3 regions of the Ruegeria sp. CDSC054 genome follow, and region 1 is predicted to be linked to each of the others. Evidence: riboswitches for the same ligand, from Rfam matches in the RefSeq annotation. Region 1 holds a riboswitch; each other region holds the start of a gene.

What was found. A riboswitch is a leader RNA that binds a small molecule or an ion and turns the genes downstream of it on or off. The one in region 1 is predicted to bind cobalamin.
Region 2: linked by a shared signal. The riboswitch ahead of AC2FGC_RS15595 (hypothetical protein) and the one ahead of AC2FGC_RS09070 (DUF1636 family protein) in region 1 are both predicted to bind cobalamin.
Region 3: linked by a shared signal. The riboswitch ahead of AC2FGC_RS12715 (DUF1636 family protein) and the one ahead of AC2FGC_RS09070 (DUF1636 family protein) in region 1 are both predicted to bind cobalamin.

The regions. Positions count from the first base shown of each region.
Region 1 is NZ_JBXWOA010000003.1:270,734-274,886, reverse strand. Features, by position in the region: gene AC2FGC_RS09085 (FecCD family ABC transporter permease) at 1-477, opposite strand, end outside; gene AC2FGC_RS09080 (ABC transporter substrate-binding protein) at 479-1,429, opposite strand; gene AC2FGC_RS09075 (ABC transporter ATP-binding protein) at 1,440-2,225, opposite strand; gene AC2FGC_RS09070 (DUF1636 family protein) at 2,222-2,578, opposite strand; cobalamin riboswitch at 2,680-2,887, opposite strand; gene AC2FGC_RS09065 (bifunctional enoyl-CoA hydratase/phosphate acetyltransferase) at 3,081-4,153, shown strand, end outside.
Region 2 is NZ_JBXWOA010000008.1:51,915-56,067, forward strand. Features, by position in the region: RNA gene ffs (signal recognition particle sRNA small type) at 1-82, shown strand, start outside; gene rsgA (ribosome small subunit-dependent GTPase A) at 241-1,269, shown strand; gene AC2FGC_RS15590 (alpha/beta hydrolase family protein) at 1,278-2,135, opposite strand; cobalamin riboswitch at 2,280-2,499, shown strand; gene AC2FGC_RS15595 (hypothetical protein) at 2,584-2,991, shown strand; gene AC2FGC_RS15600 (protein-tyrosine phosphatase family protein) at 2,999-3,496, opposite strand; gene AC2FGC_RS15605 (DNA polymerase III subunit gamma/tau) at 3,654-4,153, shown strand, end outside.
Region 3 is NZ_JBXWOA010000005.1:215,206-219,358, reverse strand. Features, by position in the region: gene AC2FGC_RS12720 (hypothetical protein) at 1-419, shown strand, start outside; cobalamin riboswitch at 1,402-1,611, shown strand; gene AC2FGC_RS12715 (DUF1636 family protein) at 1,695-2,084, shown strand; gene cobW (cobalamin biosynthesis protein CobW) at 2,081-3,136, shown strand; gene cobN (cobaltochelatase subunit CobN) at 3,140-4,153, shown strand, end outside.

The DNA of each region.
Region 1 (4,153 bases):
AACTGCAAGCCCTGCAAGGATCAGTTTTTCGGGCGCGCTTGTGCGCAGCCCATGAACTAAAGCCAGCACAATGCCTGATGCGACAAGCCCTCCGAAAAACGCGGCCAGTGGCAGGGTCCAAAAGCCCAGCACATCTCCGGTTACTGTAATGACAAAGACAGCTCCCGCCGCAGCGCCAGAGGACAGTCCGAACAGAAACGGGTCCGCCAGATCGTTGCGTGTGGTGGTTTGCAGGACAACGCCAACGACGCCCAATCCGGCACCGATCACCGCGGCAAACAGCGCGCGTGGTAAGCGCAGGTCAAACACGATGCGGTGGAGCGGAGACATCTCTCCGTCCATCAATCCTGTGCCCAACAAGACACCGGCTAGCGCGTCAGAGGCCGGAATGGATGTGGTTCCGTAGATAGTCGAGGTCAGCAAAAGGGCGGCCAATACAGCCGCCCCCAGCAAGAGTGTAAGGCCAAGACGGCCCATATCAGTTCAGGCCCGGGTGCATGGCTTTGGCCATTTTCGAAATTGCTTCGATATTTGCCGGTCCGGGTGTCAGTTCTTCGTAGCGCAGACCAATCCAGCGTTCGTTCCTGACCGCATCCGTCTGAGACATCACGGGATGGTCCTGCAGGAACTTGAAGGTATCTGCGGCGCCATTTCCAGTTTGATAATCAAGTAAAACCAGGAATTCCGGGTTCGAAGCGGCAACAGCCTCCCACGAGGAACGACCCCAGCTGGTGTCCATATCATGGGTGACGTTCTCGCCGCCAGCGGCAGCAATCATCGCGTCGGGAATGGCAAACTTACCAGCCGTAAACGGGGCATCGGCGGGGCCGTCCAGCAGGAAAACGCGGGGTTTCGGCAGGTCGGCTGTCTGTGTTTCAATTTCGGACAGTTCCTCTTTCCAGCCGGAAACAAGCTTTTCTGCCTTGTCCTCAACGCGCATGACTTTGCCCAAGCGAAGAACGTCGGTGAACAGCAGGTCCATGCTGGCTTCGGGGCGATCCTTATCCAGATGTACGCAGCTTTCGGTCAGGATCATCGTTTTGATGCCAAACGGCGCAAGAGTGTCGGGGGTCACGTCACCGCCCGGCTTCATGCCATAGTACCAGCCCGCAAAGAAAAGGTCGGGTTCGACAGCGACCAGATTTTCTACTGTTGGATACTTGGGCGCAAGTTCCGGGATGTCGCCGCGCAGGGTTTCAAACTCGGGGCTGGTTTTGTACCAGCCGGTGATGCCCGTCAGGCCCACGATCTTGTCCTGCAAACCCAGTGCAAAAGCCATGTCGGTCATGTTCATGTCGTGCACGACCAGCCGCTCGGGTTGAGTTTCAAACACCATCGGCTCGCCGCAATTGTCGACGGTGATCTCGCGCGCTGTTGCGGCACTTGCAATGCCGCTGATCAGTGCAGCGCACCAGAGAGTTTTGTTCATGTTACTTTCCCTAGTTTGAGGTAGTGGTTCTTCGGATATCCAGTGCCGGGATCATGCGGCCTTCATGCTGAAAGCTAAGAAAATCGACACCGAACGTTTCACGGACCCTTTCGGGTGTCAGCACTTCGTGCACTGGGCCGAAACCGGTCAGGCGTGTGGATTTCATCAACGCGACATGGGTCGCGAATTCCGGGATCATGACCAGATCATGGACGATCATGACCACCGTAATGCCCAGCTGAGCCACCAGCGACAGCATGCGTCCCTTGGCGTCCGGGTCCAGATGGTTCGTCGGCTCATCCAAAAACAGCAGCGACGGGTTCTGCGCTAACGCCCTTGCGATATGAGCGCGCTGGCGTTCCCCCCCGGATAATACGGCCATCCGCTTGTCAGCGAGGGCAACCAGTCCGGTAAGCTTCAGGATGCGGTCCAATTCCAAGGCGTGCTCAGCCGCAGATCGATCGGCGCGGATCGGGATTTGCCCAAGGGCCACGTAGTCGCGCAGAAACAAACGCCCGTCCGGCGATTCCTGTTGACTGACCACGGCGATCATTCGGGCGCGGTCCATCGCCGAAAGCTGCCGAAGGCTGCGCCCCTTTACCAAAACGTCCCCCAGCACAATCTCTTCACCGCCGCACAAAAGATTCAGCAGCGTTGTCTTACCCGCACCGTTTGGGCCGGCAATTGCCAGAGTGGCCCCTTCACTCAGTTCGAAATTGATGTTTTGCAGCAGTACGTCGCCGTTCAGGGCGTAATACTCCAGCCCGCGCGCCTCAAGGAAAGCTCCGCAGGTCATGCGCTTGTCTCCAGCTTCAGCCGGGGCAGGCGCGCCAGGGTCTTTTCAAGAAGGGCAGGCGGGCGCTGCGTTGCGTTGGTCCACCCATCCGCGCTGCGATGGTATTGATGTGCAAATTCGGCCAAAGCATCCACGTCCTCAGTCGATTGGATGTCACCGAAAAGGTACTGCGCTTTGTCGAATGCCTGAAACCCGACGGTTGTGGGATGACCGCAACCGGCCATGCAGGAAACGCTTTGGATGTCAAAACTGGATGGAAGCTTGCTTGCAAGCGCAGCGCGCAATGAATCCGCCCGGTCAGAACCCTCGCAGGTCTCGCAAATCAGAAGGAAATGATCAGGACTGATCGACATAGCCCACTCCGCCTGTTGCCAAGCGCGGGCAGAAGGTGCCAATCATGTCATCACGTCTTAGACGTGTCATAAAGCCTCCTTCCAGGACGCCCCGCCCCGGGTTGGTTGAACATCGGATGGTAGGTCTCCTGACTTGCGGGTCGTGGCTTGGCCATCCTTCCCGACCCATTTGGGGTCAGTGGGTACTTGGCGTCGCTCACCGCTTACAGTTGCGGGGGCAGTCACGGACTTGGCGCTTGTTGGCAACCTCACCGTATTCCCTTTTCATCCCTTGGCGAACCATAGGGAACCATCGTGGGTGATGCTTGCCCGAGTTCCGATTTTGGGTCAAGCGATAATACTCAGCGCCCCACGCACAGAGGTCATTTGTCATTTGCCAACGATCTGACTACGCTGCGTCGCAGAAATGTAGGGACAAAGGTGGATATGTTCTGGTTCCGGAAGGGCCGCACATCCAATGTTTAAAACGACGAACACGCATTCGTAAACAAAGCCGGTTGAGATGAAAATTCAAGAAAACAGAACCTATTCTCAACTGAAGGTAGGCGACAAGGCGCAGGTCACCCGATTGTGCACCGTGGACGACTTGTACGCGTTTGCCTCGGCTTCGGGTGACCACAACCCGCTGAATCTGGCGGCCTATGACGGAGATGGAGATGGACACCCCGAGGCTGTCGCGCCCGCCTTGTGGCCCGCGGGTCTGGTGGCTGCAGTCATTGGAAACATCTTACCGGGGGCCGGTACGCAAACACGTCGGGCGGACCTGAGTTTTCATGCTCCGGTTATGGCGGGCGAAGAACTGACCGCCTTTGTGGCTGTTACCGAAAAGCGTGAAGACGGCGACCTGACCTGTTCCGCCGAGGTGCGCCGGGTCGGGGATAACGCATTGATCCTGAGCGGTACCGTACAGGTCACACCACCGTCGCGGCATTTGACCTTCGACTCGGTTGAGATGCCGGGACTGATCGTTCAACGTCACCGGCACTTCGACGCTTTGTTGGAAAAGGCACGTCCTCTGGACCCGATGCCCACAGCGATCGTTGCGCCAGAGGAGCCAAATTCGCTGGGCGGGGCGTTGCTGGCGTTGGAAAACAGCATCATTACGCCGATTTTGGTGGGCGACCCGGACAAAATCACCGCCGCTGCCGCCCAGCTTGGAGCGGATTTGGCCGGAATTGAAATTATCCAAGCCAAAGGCCACGATGTGGCTGCTCGTCGCGCCGTCGATCTGGTCGTCGAAGGCAAGGCCCGGATGCTGATGAAAGGTCACTTGCACACAGATGTCCTTTTACGCGCCGTTCTTCGCCGCGAAAACGGCCTGAGGACCGGGCGACGCTTGTCGCATGTGTTCGTTATGGACGTGCCGGGCATGTCCCGGCCCATCATGGTTACCGATGCGGCGGTGAATATCGCACCGGATCTCGAAACCAAGGCCGATATCGTTCAAAACGCCATCCATCTTGCGCATTCTATTGGCATCGAGATGCCCAAGGTTGGCGTCTTGTCGGCGGTTGAGACCATCAACCCGCATTTACCGTCGTCTGTCGATGCGGCGCTGTTGTCGAAAATGGCCGA
Region 2 (4,153 bases), on a different contig from region 1:
CGAGCGCCTCGCCAACCTGGTCAGGTCCGGAAGGAAGCAGCCACAACGAGCCCCGCTTGGGTCGATGTCCAACCTCTCACTTACTTGAACCGCTAGCCACAGGAGGGCTTTTATGATTGTAGCAAAAACCCTTTGGGCAGAGCGTTTCTGAGGCCGACCCTCACACCTGCCTGAACACATCACCGCTGATTGCGCGACCGCCATCCAGACGGCTTGCTGTACCTGAACACAGGCAGAACAATGTCCTTTACACTTTCGGACCTGGGATGGTCCTCACACTTTGCCGCCCAACATGCGGCCAATCCTTCGTGCGTTCCCTTTCGCATCACAGCCGTTCACCGTGATCGTCTGATCGGTGCAAACATCAACGGTGAAACACCTCTGCTCACCCTGGCCCAGCCGACGGGCGACTTCGCCGTCGGCGACTGGGTATTGGCGGATGATCATAACCGCGTTCAACAGCTGCTGGAACGCCGCAGCCTTTTGAAACGCCGCGCCGCCGGAACTGGGGCCGAGGCCCAGTTGATCGCCGCCAATGTGGATGTGCTGTTCATCGTCAGTTCCTGCAATGCCGACTTCAATCTGGCCCGGCTGGAACGGTATTTGGCTTTGGCACATCAGGCCGGGTGCTATCCGGTCGTCATACTAACCAAGGCCGATACCTGCACCGATCCTGATAAATACTCCAAAGCGGCCGTGTCGCTGTCTCCGTTTCTGACCGTGCTGGCAATCAATGCTTTGGATGCCATGGACGTTCAGCAAGTTCTGTCCTGGTGCCCCACCGGGCAGACCGCTGCACTGGTCGGCTCATCCGGTGTCGGCAAGACAACATTGGTCAACGCCATGACGGGCCTGGATGAGGCAACCTCCGGCATTCGCGAGGACGACGCGCGCGGGCGGCACACGACAACTGCCCGCGCGTTGCATCCGATGCAGAACGGAGGCTGGTTGATCGATACACCCGGCATGCGGGCTTTGCGGTTGCTGGATGCACAAGATGGCGTCGATGAGGTCTTTTCCGACATTCTTGAATTGGCTCAGACCTGCCGCTTTTCCGATTGTCAGCATCAGGCCGAGCCGAGCTGCGCCGTGCAGGATGCGATTTCCAACGGAACACTGGACGCTGAGCGGTTAGAGCGCTGGCGAAAGCTGCGGCGCGAGGATGAGAGGAACTCGGAAACCGTGGCGCAGTCTCGTGCGCGCGACAAGGCCTTTGGTAAGATGGTACGATCGGTGATGCAGGACAAGAAATCCCGAAAAAAGCTGTAAGTACCGGCTCAGGCGATTAACCGGGGCCATATGGCCGCATTTCGGCGCGCAAATGCGCCGATGTGACCGACCCCGGCCAATCCAAAGTCTTTCGGCGACAACTGATGCCGGCGGGCTTTGGGACCGTAAAGATCGGCCAGGCGCCAAACCGCGTTCGGGGGCACCACCTGATCATCGTCCATTGTGAACAGATCGACGGGTGTTTCCGACGCAGCCCAACGGGCGTCTGGAAGGCTTTTGCCGATATCCGGCACGTAGCTCAGCGCAGCGGTGCACCATTTGCGCCACTGCCAGTAGACACGTGCCGGAAGGTCCGAGCCGAACCCAAGTGCCTTGCCCGGCAGGTATCCCAATGCCTTAACCAGCAATGGCGGGTGGGCATACCAGAACATTGTCGCCAGTGCGCGATACGGCCAGGGGTGGTCGGATACCGTCACCAAACCTGAACAGACACAGATCATCCGGTCGATCTGCTCAATATCGGGCTGAATTGGCCCCAGCATTCCACCCACCGAATGGCCAATGCTCCACTGTTGCGCGACAGGAAACCTGCGCCGCATTTCAGTGCGGGCAGCGGGCATGTCGATCAACGCCCAATCGGCCATCGTGGCCTGCGAATCGCGCAGACGCCCCTTTAGAGAGTGGCCAAAATCGCGATAGTCATAGGTCAGACAGGCCATACCCTGTTCTTCCACCAGCCACCGCGCAAAATGCTGGTAATAGTCGCGCGGTACGCCTGTGGCTGCATGGACTACAACCGCCACATCAGGTGCCGAGGCAGGCATATACAGCCGTGCCGACAGTTCGGCCTCTCCGGCAGAAAACGTGAAATCTTCGGTCAAAACGACCGGAGTGTTGTCCAACATGGTGCCCTCGCAAGCATCTGAACTATTCGGTTCACATATGGCATATCGGCGCTTTTGCGCGACTAGAGTCAACAGATTTTCAAAGTGACCAAGCGTCCACTTGAACGATGGAAAACAGCCCGCTTGACTCAAGCCACCTACAACCGCTAGCGATGAGGTGATGGTTCTCGTCCTTATATTGGGGCGGGATGAAAAGGGAACTCGGTGCGGTCCAGCCCGGCAATGCCGGAACGGACCAAGGCCGCGACTGCCCCCGCAACTGTAAGCGGTAAGCAATGCCGAAAAACCACTGGCCGAAAGGCTGGGAAGGTCGGCAAAGCAATGACCCGCAAGTCAGGAGACCTGCCATCAAAGTAAAAACCGAAACTCGGGCGGGGTGTCCGGGCAGGTCTTCAGTTGACTGAAACACCTGTTCCACGTCCCCCGCTCACCGCGCGGAGGGCGCATTATGATCTGGAAGACAACGACCCACGAGTTCACCGCCACCCTGTGCCAGAAAACGGGGAAAACCTGCCCCGCATTGGCACAAATGGCTCGGGCCTTGGCCGAGGCGATGGCAACAGCACAACCAATGACGACCAGCGAATTTGAGGTGGACGGTTCCAGCGAACTGACCCATTGCGGCGAGGGCTGCACGGCTCGGTTTCGCGCTAGCCCGTCCCGGATCAGGGTCTATTGCGGCGCGAACGCAGACGACTCGGCAGATATGTTGGACGACTACGCCGATATGATGTTCAGCCCTGAATTCGCCACTCTGCCAACAGGTGTATTGACCGCCTTGCCTTGCGCAATGCTCGAGGCATCGGCACTTGCGCCGCGACCGTCACAGCACATCGTGCAGCAAGCAACAGCCTGATTTTGCTTCACCGATCGCTCTGGGTCGGCTTCATGGCCCAGGCCATCTGCTCATCCGTTTCCACCGCGCAGGGTCGAGCCAAGCGTAACCGGATTAGCGCGTGGTTTGGGTCTTCACCGCTTTCCACCATGAGCCTAAGCGCGACCATCCCCGACCGCCCACAACCGCCCCGGCAATGCACCAGCACGCGTCCACCCTCGGACAGCACCTGCCGGGCGGCTGCGCTGGCTTGAGGCCAAAGAGTTTCGATTGGCAGGGGCGGCGTGCCAAAATCCTCGATCGGAAGATGCACCCAGGTCGCGGGTCTGCTTTGAACGTCTCTACCAAAACTGCCTGCACCGACCTGCTGCATCTCGGCCTCAGTGGTCATTGAAATCACCAGATCAGGGTTCCAGTCCTGTATCACCCTCAGATCATCCACATACCCGCCGCCGCCGCCAGGCAAGGGGGACAACGCCAAAGTGCCTGAGCCAACAGGCAGTGCGTAGATTGCAAATTTTGCCAAAGCTTATGCTCCTACTGCCACCGGCTTACCAGGTTTTGACAGCCGGTTTATCCCGCTTACAGACGCAGTCCAAACCGAAATTCCACGAAGCCTGCTGTGGACGCGAGCGGCCCGGGTCTCTACGCTACATTTCTGACACGAATCTGACAGAGCAGACATGACCGAAACGCCCAGCCCCGCCTATCAGGTTCTTGCCCGCAAGTACCGCCCCGAAACCTTTGCAGATCTGGTTGGACAGGACGCAATGGTGCGCACGCTAAAAAATGCGTTCGAAGCGGATCGGATCGCGCAAGCCTTCATCATGACCGGCATTCGCGGTACAGGTAAAACCACCACTGCCCGGATTATCGCCAAAGGTATGAACTGCATCGGTCCCGATGGTGAAGGCAAACCAACGACCGAACCTTGTGGCCAGTGCGAGCATTGCATTGCCATCATGGAAGGACGCCATGTCGACGTGATGGAGATGGACGCCGCCAGCCGGACCGGTGTGAACGACATTCGCGAGATTATCGACAGTGTCCGATATCGTGCCGCCAGTGCGCGCTACAAGATCTATATCATCGACGAAGTTCACATGCTGTCGACCAGCGCCTTCAATGCCCTGCTCAAAACGCTTGAAGAACCGCCCGAGCACGTAAAATTCATCTTTGCGAC
Region 3 (4,153 bases), on a different contig from region 1:
ACAGTGAATCTTACACCCGGGGAATTGGAAGGGTAATCGGGAAGAACTCCGGCGCGCATAGTTTTGCCATGGGTCTAAGGAACTTTATTCTACATCATCATTTGGTGGAGCCTGGCATAACCATTTCGATGGGGGAAAGTCGCACGGTGCGACTGCTACTCGATTCAAACGCTTTGCTTTTCGCAGGTTTCAAGTGGAAAGCGGACGCTCGAGAATACATCCGTTCGGACAAAAAGCTGGATGCACTGAAAACGACCACCACTGTAGTCAAAGACGTTGCTAGACTTGTAAGGTTCCATCGGAAGATCGCAGAGAAACGACTACCGGAGGAAAAGTTCGCTCACGACACTTACCTTCACGAACGAACCAGGTTTAGACACCTCCAGAACGCGACGTTCGATCCGGGAGCAATTGTCTAACGGCGCTCAACTGTTTTAGCACGCGTTGTAAGCCCCAGCATTATGTCGGTGGCTCTAGACAGCTCCATTCCGGATGAAGAATTACGTATACAACTGACTACTCTGGCAAACCGGCATCAGAATCTTTCAAATGAAAAATGGCAATTGTTGCCGACGAAATCGTGCAGCTATTGAAGCAGCGTTTAAGGTATCCGAACACCGGCTCATATCTTGACGGGCGGAAGGTCGAGTGACGGCGCATTCAGGCTGCGACGCGCCTGAAAGCAATCAGCGTTGCTGTGATCATTGCACCAAAATCCACTTGAACCAAAAATCGAGCATCATCCTTGATGGCGTTAAGCCAATGAACAATTTCAACCAACAATCCCGCAACATTCGCAAGCCCACGTACCGATAAAATCTCACTAAACAATTGTTATTTATTAAGAAATTTAATTCCTTTACGCAAGTTCGAAATTGGTACTCGCCTCCACTTCTTTTCAAACACTTAGCTTTCTGCGCTGCTTTCGCAAATCCGGGCGTATACACTTGGGTATCATGTTCCTACTGGCTTCTGGAACAGCATAACCGTCGCCGTTGATGTCCGGGGTTAAATGTCGAAGCGGTTTGAAAGTAATGCCACACGTGCCAAATCTTTTCCCGCGAACAAACGGCGCGACGCACAATGCGACAGTGGTAGAGGGATGTGCTTTGTCTTTGTCGCGCCTTTGCCCGCTTCCTTAATATTGCCCAAAGGTTCGCACAGAACGCGATTGCCCAAGGCGCGCCTGTTGCGATTGCCGGTCCAGCGATTCCGTTTGCACAACCGCACTACCTGATTGCCAAGCCCGGAAGCGCTCAATCATCCGCGGCTGCGGGGCTGTTTTGCTCCTGGCTTCGTGATCGGATCGCATCGGATGCCGCTGACTGACTTCGGCTGGTCGCTTTTCTGACTTAACCGGTTTTCAATCCTCAGTCGTGCTTGACAAGCCCCCTGCCCGTGCCGCATGTCGCATGCGTTGGTGTCCATCCTCGGATGGATGAAAAGGGAATGTGCCAGCGATGTCATCGCCAAGCACAGCCGCCCCCGCGACCGTGACCGGAGAGGGTGCCCAAAGCCACTGGCCCAATAGGCCGGGAAGGCGGGACATCCGACAGGGCAAACGCTCTGACATCCGCAAGCCGGGAGACCTGCCAGCACCCGAAGTTGAAACCGGGCGGGGTGTTCCGGTGTCGGGTCCATGTCGCACACGTGGCCCGCATGAAACCCCGTCCCCCGTACAAAGGATTAGGGGGATGAGAGACGTGACCGAGACCGCACCAGTCGAATTGCTGGTCTGCACGACATGCCGCCGTGGGTTGCCCATCGAAGATGACGCTCAGCGACCCGGCACTTTGCTGCACACAGCGCTTGAACAGGCGGGCTTGCCTGACGGCGTGGACCTGAAGCCGGTGGAATGCCTGTCGAATTGTGATCAGGGATGTTCGATCGTTTTGCGTGGTGGCCCGTCCCGATGGACCTTCGTCTATGAAAACCTCGACGAGGCCGACCATGTCGAGACCATCGTCGAAGGCGTCACCAAATATCTGGCCGCTGAAGACGGTCTGGTGAAATGGCGTGAGCGCCCCGAACATTTCCGCAAAAACTGTGCGGCCCGCATTCCCCCGATTGGAGCCCTGAAATGAGCAATCTTGAAAAACTTCCCGTCACCGTGATCACCGGCTTTCTGGGCTCGGGCAAGACCACGCTGGTCAAGCACCTGATGCAGAACCCGCAGGGCAAGCGTCTGGCTGTGGTCGTCAATGAATTTGGCGATGTTGGCGTCGATGGCGATATCCTGAAATCCTGCGCCATTCCGGATTGCCCGGCGGAAAACATCATGGAACTGGCCAATGGCTGCATCTGCTGCACCGTAGCCGATGACTTCATTCCGACCATCGAGGCACTGATGGCGCTGGAGCCGCGCCCCGATCACATTCTGATTGAAACCTCTGGTCTGGCGCTGCCGAAGCCGCTGCTGAAGGCGTTCGACTGGCCGGATATCCGTTCTAAGATCACCGTTGACGGTGTGATCGCTCTGGCCGATGCCGAGGCCGTCGCCGCCGGGCGCTTCGCTCCGAATGTCGAAGCCGTGGACGCCCAGCGCCTGGCTGACGACTCGATCGACCACGAAACGCCCCTGTCAGAGGTGTTCGAGGATCAGATCTCGTGCGCCGACATCATCCTGCTGACAAAACCCGATCTGGCGGGCGCCGAAGGTGTGGCGAAAGCCAAAGAAGTCATCGCCGCCGAAGCTCCGCGTCCGCTGCCAGTGGTCGAAGTCGCCGAAGGTGCCGTAGACGTGCGCGTCGTGCTGGGGCTGGAAGCGGCCGCCGAGGATGACATGGATGCCCGTCCGTCGCATCACGATGGCCATCACGACCACGAACACGACGATTTCGAAAGCATCATCGTCGAGTTACCTGAACAGACCGACCCGGCCCAACTGGTCGCCAATATCGAACGTCTGGCCAATGAGCTGAACATCCTGCGCGTCAAAGGCTATGCCGCCGTTCAGGGCAAACCCATGCGTCTGCTGGTGCAGGCCGTTGGTGCCCGCGTACGTCACCAGTATGACCGCCCGTGGGAACCCGGTGAAGAGCGCCGTTCGCGTCTGGTGGTCATCGCCGAACACGACGACATCAAAGAGGCCGCGATCCGCGATATCCTCGTGGGCGTGACCGAGGCCGCCGAGTAAGCCATGCACGTCGTCTTCCGCGAAAGCCACGGGCTCGAGGAAACCGAGACCCCGACCGATCTGGGCCAAAGTCCGGCGGATCTGGTGGTGCTGTCCTTTTCGGACAGTGACCTTGGTGCTTTCGCGGCGGGCTGGCATCGCGGTGGCGGGGCCGAAGGGCGAATGCCGACAATGCGGCTGGCCAACCTGACAGCACTGAAACACCCGTTGTCCGTCGACACTTATGTCGAGCAAACGCTCGAGGGCGCCAAGGGCATTCTGATCCGTTTGATCGGCGGCGTGCCTTACTGGTCCTATGGCTTGCAGCAAGTTCTGGCGCTGGCGCAATCCAAGGGGATCGCACTGGCCGTCCTACCTGCCGATGGGCGTGAGGATACGCGGCTGGATGATTACTCCACCCTGCCCGTCTCAACCCTGCGGCGGCTTGCGCATCTGTGTGACACCGGCGGCGAAGTCGCGGCGCAAGCGGCCTTGGCACAAATGGCGCTGGCGGCTGGGCTTTATGCCGGGCCGGTGATGGGCGCAAAGACCTTGCCAAAGTGCGGTGCGTGGTGCCCGGATCGTGGCGTAATCCCGGTCGAAACAGCATTCTCGAGCGACGCGAGGCGTATCCTCGTGACCTTCTACCGGGCTTATCTGACATCTGCAGACACCGCCCCGGTCGCAGCCCTGATCCGCCGATTGCGGGAACGCGGGTTCGAAGCAGTAGGCATGTTCGCCCCCTCGCTAAAAGCACCTGCCGCCGCCGATTGGCTGCGCGGGAACATCGCCGCCATTAAACCGTCGGCCATTATCAACGCCACTTCCTTCTCGGGCAAAGGCGCATCGGGTACATCGCCGCTGGACGCTGCCGATGTTCCGGTGTTTCAGGTTGCTCTCGCAACGTCCCGCCGCAAAGCCTGGGCCGAGGCGGAACGCGGTCTTTCGCCCGCTGATTTGGCTATGCACGTTGTCCTGCCTGAAGTGGACGGGCGAATTTCTGCAGGCATTGCCTCGTTCAAGGAACCGGGCAAGCGT